One region of the Aurantiacibacter gilvus genome, then DNA from elsewhere that is predicted to be linked to it. Evidence: predicted binding sites of a transcription regulator. Region 1 holds the regulator's gene; the other holds the start of a gene.

Region 1 (5,616 bases):
GTCGCCGCGCTGGAAGATGCCCTGATGACCGAGATCGAGGCCGCGGCGCGCGAACAGGGCATGGACGTGCTGGTCGAGGTCCACGACGAAGCCGAGATGGAGCGCGCCGCCACGCGGCTCACTTCGCGACTGATCGGCGTCAACAACCGCGACCTCAAGACCTTCACCACCGACCTCGGCACCACCGAGCGCCTCGCGGCCCTTGCGCCCGAAGGCACCCTGCTGGTCGGCGAGAGCGGCATCAACTCCCACGCCGACTGCCAGCGGCTCGCCGGGTCGGGCGTCAGGTGTTTCCTGGTAGGTGAGAGCCTTATGCGGCAGGATGACATCGTCGCTGCCACGCAAGAGCTGCTCAACGGCTGACTTCTTCGGGACACATCGGCGCGCCAAGCGTTGATGCGAGCAAGGCCGAACGCAACCGCGACCGGTCGCCACCTGAAGAAGGAACATACAATGGGAATTTTCAGCTCGATCAAGGATGCCATCTTCGGTTCTGACGAAGCAGAGGCAACTCCGGCCACCAAGGGTGCCAGCAAGGCGCCTTCTGCTTCCACTTCGAGCGGGTTCGGTCGTGCCGACACCAAGGGCGAAGCGATCGACGAAGTCGACCTCGAAGCCGTGCTCGACGCCAAGGACGGTTCCGACAAGTTCAACTGGCGCACCTCGATCGTCGACCTGATGAAGCTGGTCGGCCTCGAGCCCAGCTATGAGAACCGCAAGGAGCTGGCGCACGAACTGGGCGACACGGACTATTCGGGCAAGGCCGAGGAAAACATCGCCCTGCACGCCCACGTGATGGAGAAGCTCGCCGAAAACGGCGCCAAGGTTCCCCAGAGCCTGCGCGGCTAAGATCCCGCGCCTGCGTTAGCTCGCTGTTGCCCGTGATTTGTTGAACATTGTGGCCGATCTGCGATAGGTCGCCCGCATGGGAAATCTCACTCATCTCGACGATACCGGTGCCGCGCGCATGGTGGACGTCGGCGGCAAGGCCGAAACGGCTCGCAGTGCTACCGCTGCGGGCCGTATTCGCATGGCTCCGGCAACCTTGCAGGCCGTGCGCGAAGGCAGCGGCCCCAAGGGCGACGTGCTCTCCGCCGCGCGTATCGCTGGCATCATGGCCGCCAAGAAGACCGGCGACCTGATCCCGCTGTGCCATCCGCTGGCGCTGGATACGGTCAGCGTCGATTTTGCCTTCTCCGTTGACGCCGTGGAAGTGACGGCCCGCGCTGCCCTGACCGGCAAGACGGGGGTAGAGATGGAAGCCCTCACCGCCGCTTCGGTCGCACTGCTCACGCTCTACGACATGGCCAAGGCGCTGGAAAAAGGCATGGTGATCGAAAACGTCCGCCTGCTCGAAAAGACTGGCGGCAAGAGCGGCGACTGGCGGGCGGAGTGAGCGACATGCTGTCGCTGGACGAGGCGCAGGCGCGGTTGCATGAGCTGGCGCAGCCACTGCCACCGGAAGAGCTTCCTGTCGAACTGGCAGTCGGTCGCTATCTCGCCGAACCTTTGCTGGCACAACGAACACAGCCATCAACCGATCTCTCGGCCATGGATGGCTACGCCTTGCGCGAGGATGACATTGCAGGTCCGTGGCAGGTGGTGGGCGAAAGCGCGGCGGGCCATCCCTTTAAGGGTAAACTGGAAGCCACGCAGGCTGTGCGCATCTCCACAGGAGCGCTGATGCCGGAAGGTGCTGGTGCGGTCTTGTTACAGGAGAATGCCAGACGCGATGGCGACACACTCGTTCTGGACAACGATGATGGGCCCACGTCGCGCCACGTTCGTCGCAGAGGTTTCGATTTCGCTGCCGGCGACCAACTTCTGACAGCGGGATTCCGCATCGAACCGCCGCAAGTAGCACTCGCTCTTTCAGCCGGACATTCCGGCATCACTGTGCATGCTTTGCCACGCTTGGCAATTCTCGATTCGGGTGACGAACTGGTTGCTGATCCGGCTAGCTGCGAACCGCACCAGATTCCTGCCAGTAATGGCGCCATGCTGGCGTCGCTGGCGATACCATTCGCCGCGGATGTTATCCGCCTTGGTCCAGTGCCTGACACGCTGGACGCCATGCTTGGTGCTCTGGACAGGGCGGGCGATGTCGACGTCATTGTCACCAGCGGCGGCGCATCAGTTGGCGATCACGACCTCGTCAGACCTGCGCTTGAACAGTGGGGCGCCAGCATCGACTTCTGGAAAGTCGCGATCAAGCCGGGCAAGCCCTTGCTGATCGCCCGTAAAGGTCGGCAATGGATTATTGGCCTGCCCGGCAATCCGGTCTCGAGCTATGTCACCGCGTATCTCTTCCTGCTGCCACTCTTGCGGAGGCTGGCAGGCGCTGAGTTTCCCGATCCGGAACCGATCACCGTCTGTCTCGCACGGTCACTGCCAGCGACCGGAAATCGTGACGAGTTCGTACGCGGCTACCTCGACAAGGGGTTGGCCTTTCCCCTCAGCCAGCAGGACAGCAGCGGCCTAAGAGCCTTGGCCCATGCACAGGTCTTGATCCACCGCCCTGCCAATTCCCCTGCGGCGCCGATCGACACCATCGCGAGCGCCTTTCCCCTCCAAAATGGCGGTATCGCTTGACTTGAGCGAATCTGTTTCATAATTGTTCCGCATTCGTTCCAAACTGGAACATTGCAGAAGGGGCTTGCCCATGTTGACTGCCAAGCAGCACGAATTGCTGTTGTTCATCAACCGTCGGCTCGAAGAAAGCGGCATTTCGCCCAGCTTCGAGGAAATGAAGGATGCGCTCGACCTGAAGAGCAAGTCGGGCGTGCACCGCCTGATCTCGGCTTTGGAAGAACGCGGCTTTATCCGCCGCCTCGCCAACCGTGCACGAGCGCTCGAAGTGGTGAAGATGCCGGAGAATGTCGGCAGCAAGGGTGCGGAAGCCGTTGCCAAGGTAACGACTGCGCCCACCAGCCAGCCAGCCCCTGCCAACGACGTGATCGAGATCCCGTTGCACGGCAAGATCGCCGCCGGTGTCCCGATCGAGGCGTTGGAAAGCGACCGGTCGCTGCCGGTTCCCGCCGCCCTGCTCGGCCCGGGCGATCACTATGCGCTGGAAGTTTCCGGCGACTCGATGATCGAAGCGGGCATTTTCGACGGCGACTTTGCCCTCGTGAAGAAGGCCGACACCGCCCGCGATGGCGATATCGTGGTGGCCCTGGTCAACGACGAGGAAGCCACGCTGAAGTACCTCTATCATGATGGCGGCCGTATCCGGCTAGACCCGGCCAACGGTGCCTATGATCCGCAGGTCTATGAAGGCAGCCAGGTCAAGGTACAGGGCAAGCTCGCAGGCTTGCTGCGGCGCTACCACTAAGGTTTTATCGGGTTTCAGACGGGGGCGGCATCGCGGGATGTCGCCCCCGTTTGCATGTATGGCGTCAATCCTCGCGTCGCCCGCGCCACCAGCCATGTTCGCCCTGCCCCTCGGCGACCGTGGTCACGCGCGGTTCCTCGTCCAGCACAATGGCCAGACCGCCGCTCTGCGACAGCATGCGTCCGTCGGCCTTGAGCCAGCGCGGCTCGCATGAGCGCGGCAGCCAGCGGTCCGAAACGACGATGTCGGCGCGCTCGCAGGCGGCAGCCAGCGCCCGTTCGGCCACGATATCGCGGCTACGGCTCATCAGCAGTTCCCACTCGCGCCCGCCACGCTCCAGCGTGATGGCGCAGAAATCGCGGCTGCACCGTGCACCGGGCCATTCGTCGAGCGTGACCGGCTCACCTTCGACCCCCGCCAGTTCGAGCAGGTTGTCGCGCGTGAAGCTGCTCTGGGTATCGCGCAGGACGAGCAGGCGATCACCCTCGCCCGTTATCCCGACGTGGCGGCCGTCGCCCGATACCAGCACGTCCGGGATCGGTGTGAGCCACAGCATGATCGTGGCCGCCATGGCCGGCGCAAAGCCCCAGAGCCGCGCCTTTCCGCGCCATAGCGCCAGCCAAAGGCCTCCCCCCACGAACAGCAGGATCGTCACCACGTCCATCTGCGGGAACAGCTTCACCGCTCCGGGTTGGCCGGAGGTGAAGTGGGCGATCCACAGCAGCAGGTCGAGCGACTTGCCCGCCAGCCACCAGACCGGCGCCCCTGCCCCGACCAGGTCGAACACCAGCGCCACGGCAATCAGCGGCATGGAAATGAAGGTGACAAGCGGGATGGCGATGACATTGGCGAAGGCCCCGTAGACGCCCGCGCGGTGGAAGTGGAAAAGCACGATCGGCATCAGCGCGATCTCGATCACCAGCCCTGTCACCAAGAGCATGAAGGCCCGCCGCGCGAACCACTTGCCCCGTCCTTCCTCGCGCGGCTTGAGGAAGCGCTTCACCGGCTCTGCATTGTGCAGCGCGACAATGGCGATGACGGCCGCAAAACTCATCTGGAAGCTGGGGCCGACCAGGCTTTCCGGCCAGAGCAACAACACGGCCATGGCGGCCACGGCCACCATGCGCAGGCTAAGGGGCTGCCTGCCCAGGGCCAGCGCGCCCAGCACCAGCAGGGCAGCGATACAGCTGCGCACGGTCGGCACCTGCGCGCCGGTCAACAGGGTATAGCCAATGCCCGCCAATGCAGCGACAGCAGCAGCTGCAACCGGGAGCCGCATACGCAGGACCAGCCACGGCCAGAGCGCCAGCAGCTTCACCGCCAGCAGGTAGGCCCCGGCGATCACCGCGCTGACGTGCAGGCCGCTGATGGACAGCAGGTGGGTCAGTCCCGCATCGCGCATGGCGTCCTCGTCCGCTGCACTGATTGCGCCGCGGTCCCCGCTGGCGAAGGCCGCGGCGATAGAGCCTGCCGATCCTCCCAGACGACTGCGCACGTGCGCCGACAACCGGCGCTGCAATCCGGCGATGAATGCGCCGTCAGCCTCCGCCGGTTCGATCAAGGTTATCTCGCCTTGCGCGCTGCCGGTCGCAGCGAAGCCCTCGAACCAGGCCGTGCGGGCGAAGTTGTAGCCGCCGGGCAGCATCGGCGCCGCCGGCGGCATCAACCGCGCCTGCGCCGAAATCAGCGCGCCCTCGTCGAGGCCGGGCAAGTCGTCGTCCAACTGCACGTTGATGCGGACACGTAGCGGCTCGCCCGTCTCCGGACTGCGGATGGCGAGGACGAGGCGCACGCGGTCCTGCGCCGGTTGCTCGATCCGCTCCAGCACCCGCCCCGTGAACTGGCCCGATTGCGGCCTGTCGAAAGCCTCCGCCCCCACCAGGGCCGACCGGCTCCAGGCGAGGCCCGTGCCGAAGGCCAGCAGCAGTCCGCAGGCCACCAGCGCGCCGACCAGGTGCACGCGGTCCTCACGCCCCTTCCAGACGGCCACCACAGCCAGCGCCACCAGCAGTCCCGCAGCCATGCAAACCACCCAGCTGGCAGGGCTGTCGAGCACGAACCAGGCCCCGATCCCCGCTGCCATGGCCACCGCCAACCAGGGCCCGCGATCAAAGCCGGAATCGCCCAGAAATCGCTCTGCCCCTGCTGCCACGCTGGACAAAGAAGCGCGCTTTCGCCAAGGCGTCTGCTGCGGCGCAACATCGCTTGTGTCGTCCCCCAGCGGGACCAGCGGAAGCACGGTCTCGGCCATGCAAGAATAGGACAGGAAACAAGGCGTTATG
Region 2 (5,616 bases), 410 kb from region 1:
TTTGTCGACTGGTTGCGTCAGGGGGACGGACAACTCGTGGCAGCGAGCCTGCGCGATGCCGTGCCCTATCGCGGTGCGCCCTATGCCGCGCCATGCTTCGTGCTGGTCGGCAACGAATCGCGCGGACTGCCCGAGGACTACGAAATGGCCTGCGACCTGCGCGTGACCATGCCGATGAAGGGCCGGGCCGACAGCCTCAATGCTGCGGTGGCAGCGGCGGTGCTGGCCTACGAAGTGCTCGATACGCTGGAGGCCTAGTCCCCGGCGATGAAGGCCGTCAGGTGCCAGCTGCCGTTGCGGCGCGAGGCGATCAGGCGGTAATCTATGTATGGACGCAGCCGGTCGGACTCGACGAAACCTACCAGCGTCTGGCCTGCCGCCCCCTGCGCCCAGCTGACGCGCGTGAAGCCCCCTGCAACGTCAGTTTCGGGACTCCCGGTCAGCTCGACCGCTTCCCAGGACAGGCTTGCCAGCACCGGAGCGTCAGCGGACGGTTCGTCGAGCAGCGGCACCTCTTCACCGGTAACGATCATGCCGCCGTAAGGATCGACCGGCAGTCCTTGCGCGAAGTACCAAGGCATGGTCATTGTCGCGCCGTCGGAAGCGCAGCCCATGGCAACGATCTCGGCCAATTCGTCCCAAAGCGCGCCGTCGTCAGCCGCCAGCCGATCACGCAGTTCCGCCGCGCCGTTGCCGCCTCCAAAATCCAGCCGGATGTCTTCCGAAGACAAGGCTAGCAGGTCATCGGCTTCGCGTGTGGCGACCGCGTCGAGCAGGCTGGCGAGGAATGCGCCGCCGCCCGGCTGGTCACGGCACTCGTCACGCGGCGCGAAGGGTCCGGTTGGCCGTGCCGGAAGGGTCTCTCCCTCTGCATCGGACACCAGTTGCTCAGCCGCGCGTTCGATGCGGTCAGACGGCGGGTCACTGCGGTCGCAGGCGGAAAGCGCTGCAAACAGGGTCACGGCAGCGAGCAAGGCGCTTCTGGCGGTCATGTTGCAGCAGTATCCTTCTCGTCCTCGCTGCCTTCGATGAGCAGGCCTTCGGACGGTTCAGCGACATCCCCAACCCCATAGCGCGGGGCGCCTTCCACCAGCGGTACCTCGTCGATCTCCTTGCTGATTTCCAGCCCCTTCTCCGCCATCCGGCGGCCCGATGTCAGGACATTGCGCTCAAAGCTGCCGACGAACTTGTTGTAATTGGAAACCGCCGATTCCAGCCCGCTGCCAACGCGCTTCATGTGTTCCGCCGCCACGCGCAGGCGATCGTAGAGCTCTGCACCCATGCGGCCGATTTCTTTTGCCTCCGCCGCCATCCGATCTTGCCGCCAGACCTGCGCCACGGTGCGCGCGATGGCGACGAGGTTGGTGGGCGTGGCCAGCAGCACGCCGTTCTTGAAGGCGAAGTCCCACAGCTCCGGATCCGCCTCCAGCGCGGCGGCGACGAAGTGCTCGCCGGGGACGAACATCACCACGTAGTCGGGCGCTTCCTCGAACTGGCTCTGGTAGCTCTTGGCCCCCAGCGTCTGCACATGACCGCGCATCGACTTGGCGTGCTGGGCCATGTGCTGGCGGCGCACCTCGTCATCCTCGGCCTCGAAGGCAGCCTGGTAAGCGTTGAGCGAGACCTTGGCGTCGATCACCAGCTTCTTCTGCCCCGGCACGTGGACGATGGCGTCAGGCCGCAGCCGCCCGCTGTCGGTATCGACCGAATGTTCCAGCGTGAAATCGGTGTGTTCGGACAGGCCGCACTGCTCCAGCACGTTCTGCAAGGCCCGTTCGCCCCAGCGGCCGCGCGCCTTGGGGGCATTGGTGAGCGAATTGCCCAGCCGCTGCGCCTCGCGCCGGACCTCTTCCTGCCCACGCTGCATGTTCTCGATCAGGCCGGTCAGCTGGCCGAAGGCGTCGACGCGGTTTTTCTCCAGCGTGGCGACCTGCTCCTCGTAGCTCTTCAGTCGCCGGTCGACCGGATCGAGCAGCGCCTTGAGCTTGGCCTCGCTGGCCTTTTCCGAATGGCCCAGCCGCTCGCTGGCGGTCTTGAGGAACTCCTCCTGCGCCCGCGACAGCACTTCCGAACCCGTGGCCTTGAACTGCGCCAGCAATTCCTCGCGCGCTTCCTTCATCGCGGCGATCTGCTTGTCGAAGTTTTCGGCATTGGTCCTTAGCGTGGCGATCTCGATATGCGCCCTGCCTAGCTCCGCACCGGCCTGCCTGAATTCCGCCTCTGCCGCCTGTGCACGCTCTTCCAGCGCCGCTTTCTCACTACGCAAGTCGATAAGCGGGCGAGCGCCCAGCCAGTATCCGCCAGCAATGCCGACGATCAACGCACCAACCACCATGGCGACTACGATAATTGGATCCATGCCTTCTCCCTTCTGCCCAATGCCGCCGACGATTTAGCCGTCGGCGGCACCGGTCAGCTGTTGTGCAAACGGACTCCGAGATCGCTCAATGCTTCCTCTTCGGTCGGGAATCCGACCTGCGATTCACCAATGATGCGACCATCCGGCCTTATAAGAAGCCAGTGGTATCCGTCTGCAAGCTGACACGTTGAGTGGAGCCGAGTTTCCACGGCAGCCTCCTTGTGTCAGGGGCTAGTCATCGGTCCGGGAAGACATCGAACATCGCGTAGAACGCGCTTTCTCAAGTGAGGGCAACGCTTCAGCGAAATGGAACGCTTGATCGACTCGGGGCTACGACTTTGTCTCGGGCGCCCAATGTATGAGACCACGCGATAATACGAGAACGAATAGGCAACGCAAGCGCCCGTGACCATTGTCCACTGACAACGGTTCTTCCAGCCACCAAATTGCGCTTGAGACTCGCTTTCCGCGATTGTATGCGATACATACAATTCAGATTTGCGAAGTTTTCGCGATTGTGAAATATAGGCGCGATAGAGTCGCTCGCGCACCAGAGAGAGGATCACGCATGCCCACTGATATCGAGATTGCCCGCCAGGCCACCCTCATCCCGATCACCGACGTTGCCAAGAACGCGGGCATCCCGGACGATGCGCTGATCCCCTACGGCAAGTACAAGGCCAAGGTCGACACGGCCCAGCTGCCCGACAATCCCAACGGCAAGCTGATCCTCGTCACCGCGATCAATCCCACCCCGGCAGGCGAAGGCAAGACCACGACTTCGGTCGGCCTGTCGGACGCGCTGCACCGCATCGGCAAGAAGACCATGCTGTGCCTGCGCGAACCCTCGCTCGGCCCTTGCTTCGGCATGAAGGGCGGCGGTGCCGGCGGCGGCAAGTCGCAGGTCATGCCGATGGACGAGATCAACCTGCACTTTACCGGCGACTTCCACGCCATCACGAGCGCGCACAACCTGCTCTCGGCCATGATCGACAACTCGATCTACTGGGGCAACCCGAACGACATCGACGTGCGCCGCGTCACCTGGAAGCGCGTGCTCGACATGAACGACCGCGCCCTGCGCCAGATCGTCGGCCCGCTGGGCGGCATCGCCAACGGTTTCCCGCGTGAAAGCGGCTTCGACATCACCGTAGCTTCCGAAATCATGGCCATCCTGTGCCTCGCCAGCGACCTGGCCGACCTGCAGAAGCGCCTTGGTGACATCATCATCGGCTACACCCGCAAGAAAGAGCCGGTCTATTGCCGCGACATCAAGGCCGACAGCGCCATGACCGTGCTGCTGAAGGATGCCATCCTGCCCAACCTGGTGCAGACGCTGGAAAACCGCCCGGCCTTCCTGCACGGCGGCCCCTTCGCCAACATCGCCCACGGCTGCAACTCGGTGATCGCCACCAAGACCGCGCTGAAGATGGCCGACTACACCGTGACCGAAGCGGGTTTCGGTGCCGACCTCGGTGCCGAGAAGTTCATGGACATCAAGTGCCGCCTCGCCGGCCTGAAGCCCAACGCCATCGTGCTGGTCGCGACCGTGCGCTCGCTGAAGATGAACGGCGGCGTGCCCAAGAACGAGCTGACCAAGGGTGAGAACGTCGAAGCCGTGCGCGCCGGTTCGGTGAACCTCAAGCGCCACATCGAAAACCTCAAGAAGTTCGGCATCACGCCGACCATCGCCATCAACCACTTCTATCTCGATACCGATGCCGAAATCGCCGTGATCGAGGAAATGGCTGCCGAGTACGGCGCTGACGCCGTGGTCTGCAAGCACTGGGCCGAAGGTGGTGCCGGTGCCGAGGAACTGGCCCGCATCGTGGCTGCCAAGGCCGATGCCGGTGCTCGCGACTTCGACCAGCTCTACCCCTCGGACATGCCGCTCGCCGACAAGATCACCACGGTTGCCACCGAGATCTACCGCGCCGGCGAGGTCAGCATTTCGCCTGCAATCCGCAAGCAGCTGAAGCAGTGGGAAGAGATGGGCTACGCCAACTATCCCGTCTGCATGGCGAAGACGCAGTACAGCTTCTCCACCGACCCGACCGCGCTCGGCGCGCCGGAAGATCACGTGGTCGAGATCAACGAAGTGCGTCTGTCGGCCGGTGCCGGGTTCATCGTCGCGATTGCCGGCGGCATCATGACCATGCCGGGCCTGCCCAAGGTACCGAGTGCCGAGAACATCTACCTCGACGAGAACGGCCAGATCGAAGGCCTGTTCTAGGCGAACAACCGGGCGGACGCCCCTTCCATCTCGCGCCCGCCTGAACGCTAAGGGTCGTCTCCCCCGGGAGGCGGCCCTTTTCTTTTGCCGGTCTAGTCTTCCAGCGTGTTGGCGCCCCAGCTTGCGACTTCGGCCACCCATTCCTCGCTCGTGGGCATTACCGTGTGATCGACGCGCTCGGCGATCTTCCAGCCATCTTCGGTGCGCACCAGCCGGTCATGGTACTGGCCGGACAATTCGTTGGTCGGTGCCCCACCTTCGCCGCGCATCACGAAGATGAAGCGCGATTTCGCGCTCGCCGTATCGCCCTCGACATCGATCTCGAAATTGCTGATCTGGTGGAAGCTGCTGGTGTTGACGAAATCGTCCGGCACTTCGCCGAACAAGCCCGTCAGCATTTCGCGGATCTCGTCCTGCCCCTCGCGCCGGGTGTTGCCGTTGGCCCAGACCCCGTCCTCGGTGAACAGGCCGACGTAGCCATCGTAATCGCGCGCATCGAGATGGGCGGAATAGTCGGTGATCACCCGCTGGATGGCGAGTTGGTCTTCCAGTTCCAGCACCCGGCTTTCCAGCGCCTCCGTGTCATTGCAGCCCGCCAGCGCCAATGCGCCGGCAGCAATCGCGATACGAATACCCATAGGTCCCCCTCCAAGGTCGAACGTTTGAGGTCGCCCTCTATCGGTGGATCGAATCCCAGTGTTCGACGATCATCCCGTCCTCGATACGGTAAGTATCGTACCACCAGACTGGAACCAGCGTGTCGGGATCGTCGCGGCTGGGCAATTGACGCTGGTGCATCAACTGCACGAGGTCGCCCTCGGCCAGTACGAATTCGAATTCGGTTAGCGGGTAGGTGCCCGGTTCGAGCGGCTCGGCATCCGGGCGCGACGTCTTGAGATAGTCGATCAGGCCGTCGAGGCCGCCTTCGATGCCCGGGCTGTGCTGGATATAGTCGGGCGAAATGTACTCCCGGGCAGCATCGAAATTCTGGCCGTTGAGAACCTCGTGCCACATGTCGAGCACC

Evidence for each region. The regulator LexA, encoded in region 1, represses DNA repair genes until DNA is damaged. The targets are predictions, from matches to a motif close to GTTCCNCNCTTGTTCT.
Region 2: a site for LexA is predicted at 2,739-2,754, ahead of AAEO60_RS03845 (formate--tetrahydrofolate ligase). Genes of this name have one in related genera too.

The regions. Positions count from the first base shown of each region.
Region 1 is NZ_JBBYHV010000001.1:1,194,979-1,200,594, reverse strand. Features, by position in the region: gene trpC (indole-3-glycerol phosphate synthase TrpC) at 1-363, shown strand, start outside; gene AAEO60_RS05880 (DUF3597 domain-containing protein) at 454-849, shown strand; gene moaC (cyclic pyranopterin monophosphate synthase MoaC) at 926-1,396, shown strand; gene AAEO60_RS05870 (molybdopterin molybdotransferase MoeA) at 1,402-2,592, shown strand; gene lexA (transcriptional repressor LexA) at 2,663-3,334, shown strand; gene AAEO60_RS05860 (ComEC/Rec2 family competence protein) at 3,399-5,585, opposite strand; gene gltX (glutamate--tRNA ligase) at 5,614-5,616, shown strand, end outside.
Region 2 is NZ_JBBYHV010000001.1:781,569-787,184, reverse strand. Features, by position in the region: gene AAEO60_RS03860 (TrmH family RNA methyltransferase) at 1-258, shown strand, start outside; gene AAEO60_RS03855 (hypothetical protein) at 255-992, opposite strand; gene AAEO60_RS03850 (DNA recombination protein RmuC) at 989-2,359, opposite strand; gene AAEO60_RS03845 (formate--tetrahydrofolate ligase) at 2,928-4,592, shown strand; gene AAEO60_RS03840 (nuclear transport factor 2 family protein) at 4,685-5,230, opposite strand; gene AAEO60_RS03835 (nuclear transport factor 2 family protein) at 5,268-5,616, opposite strand, start outside.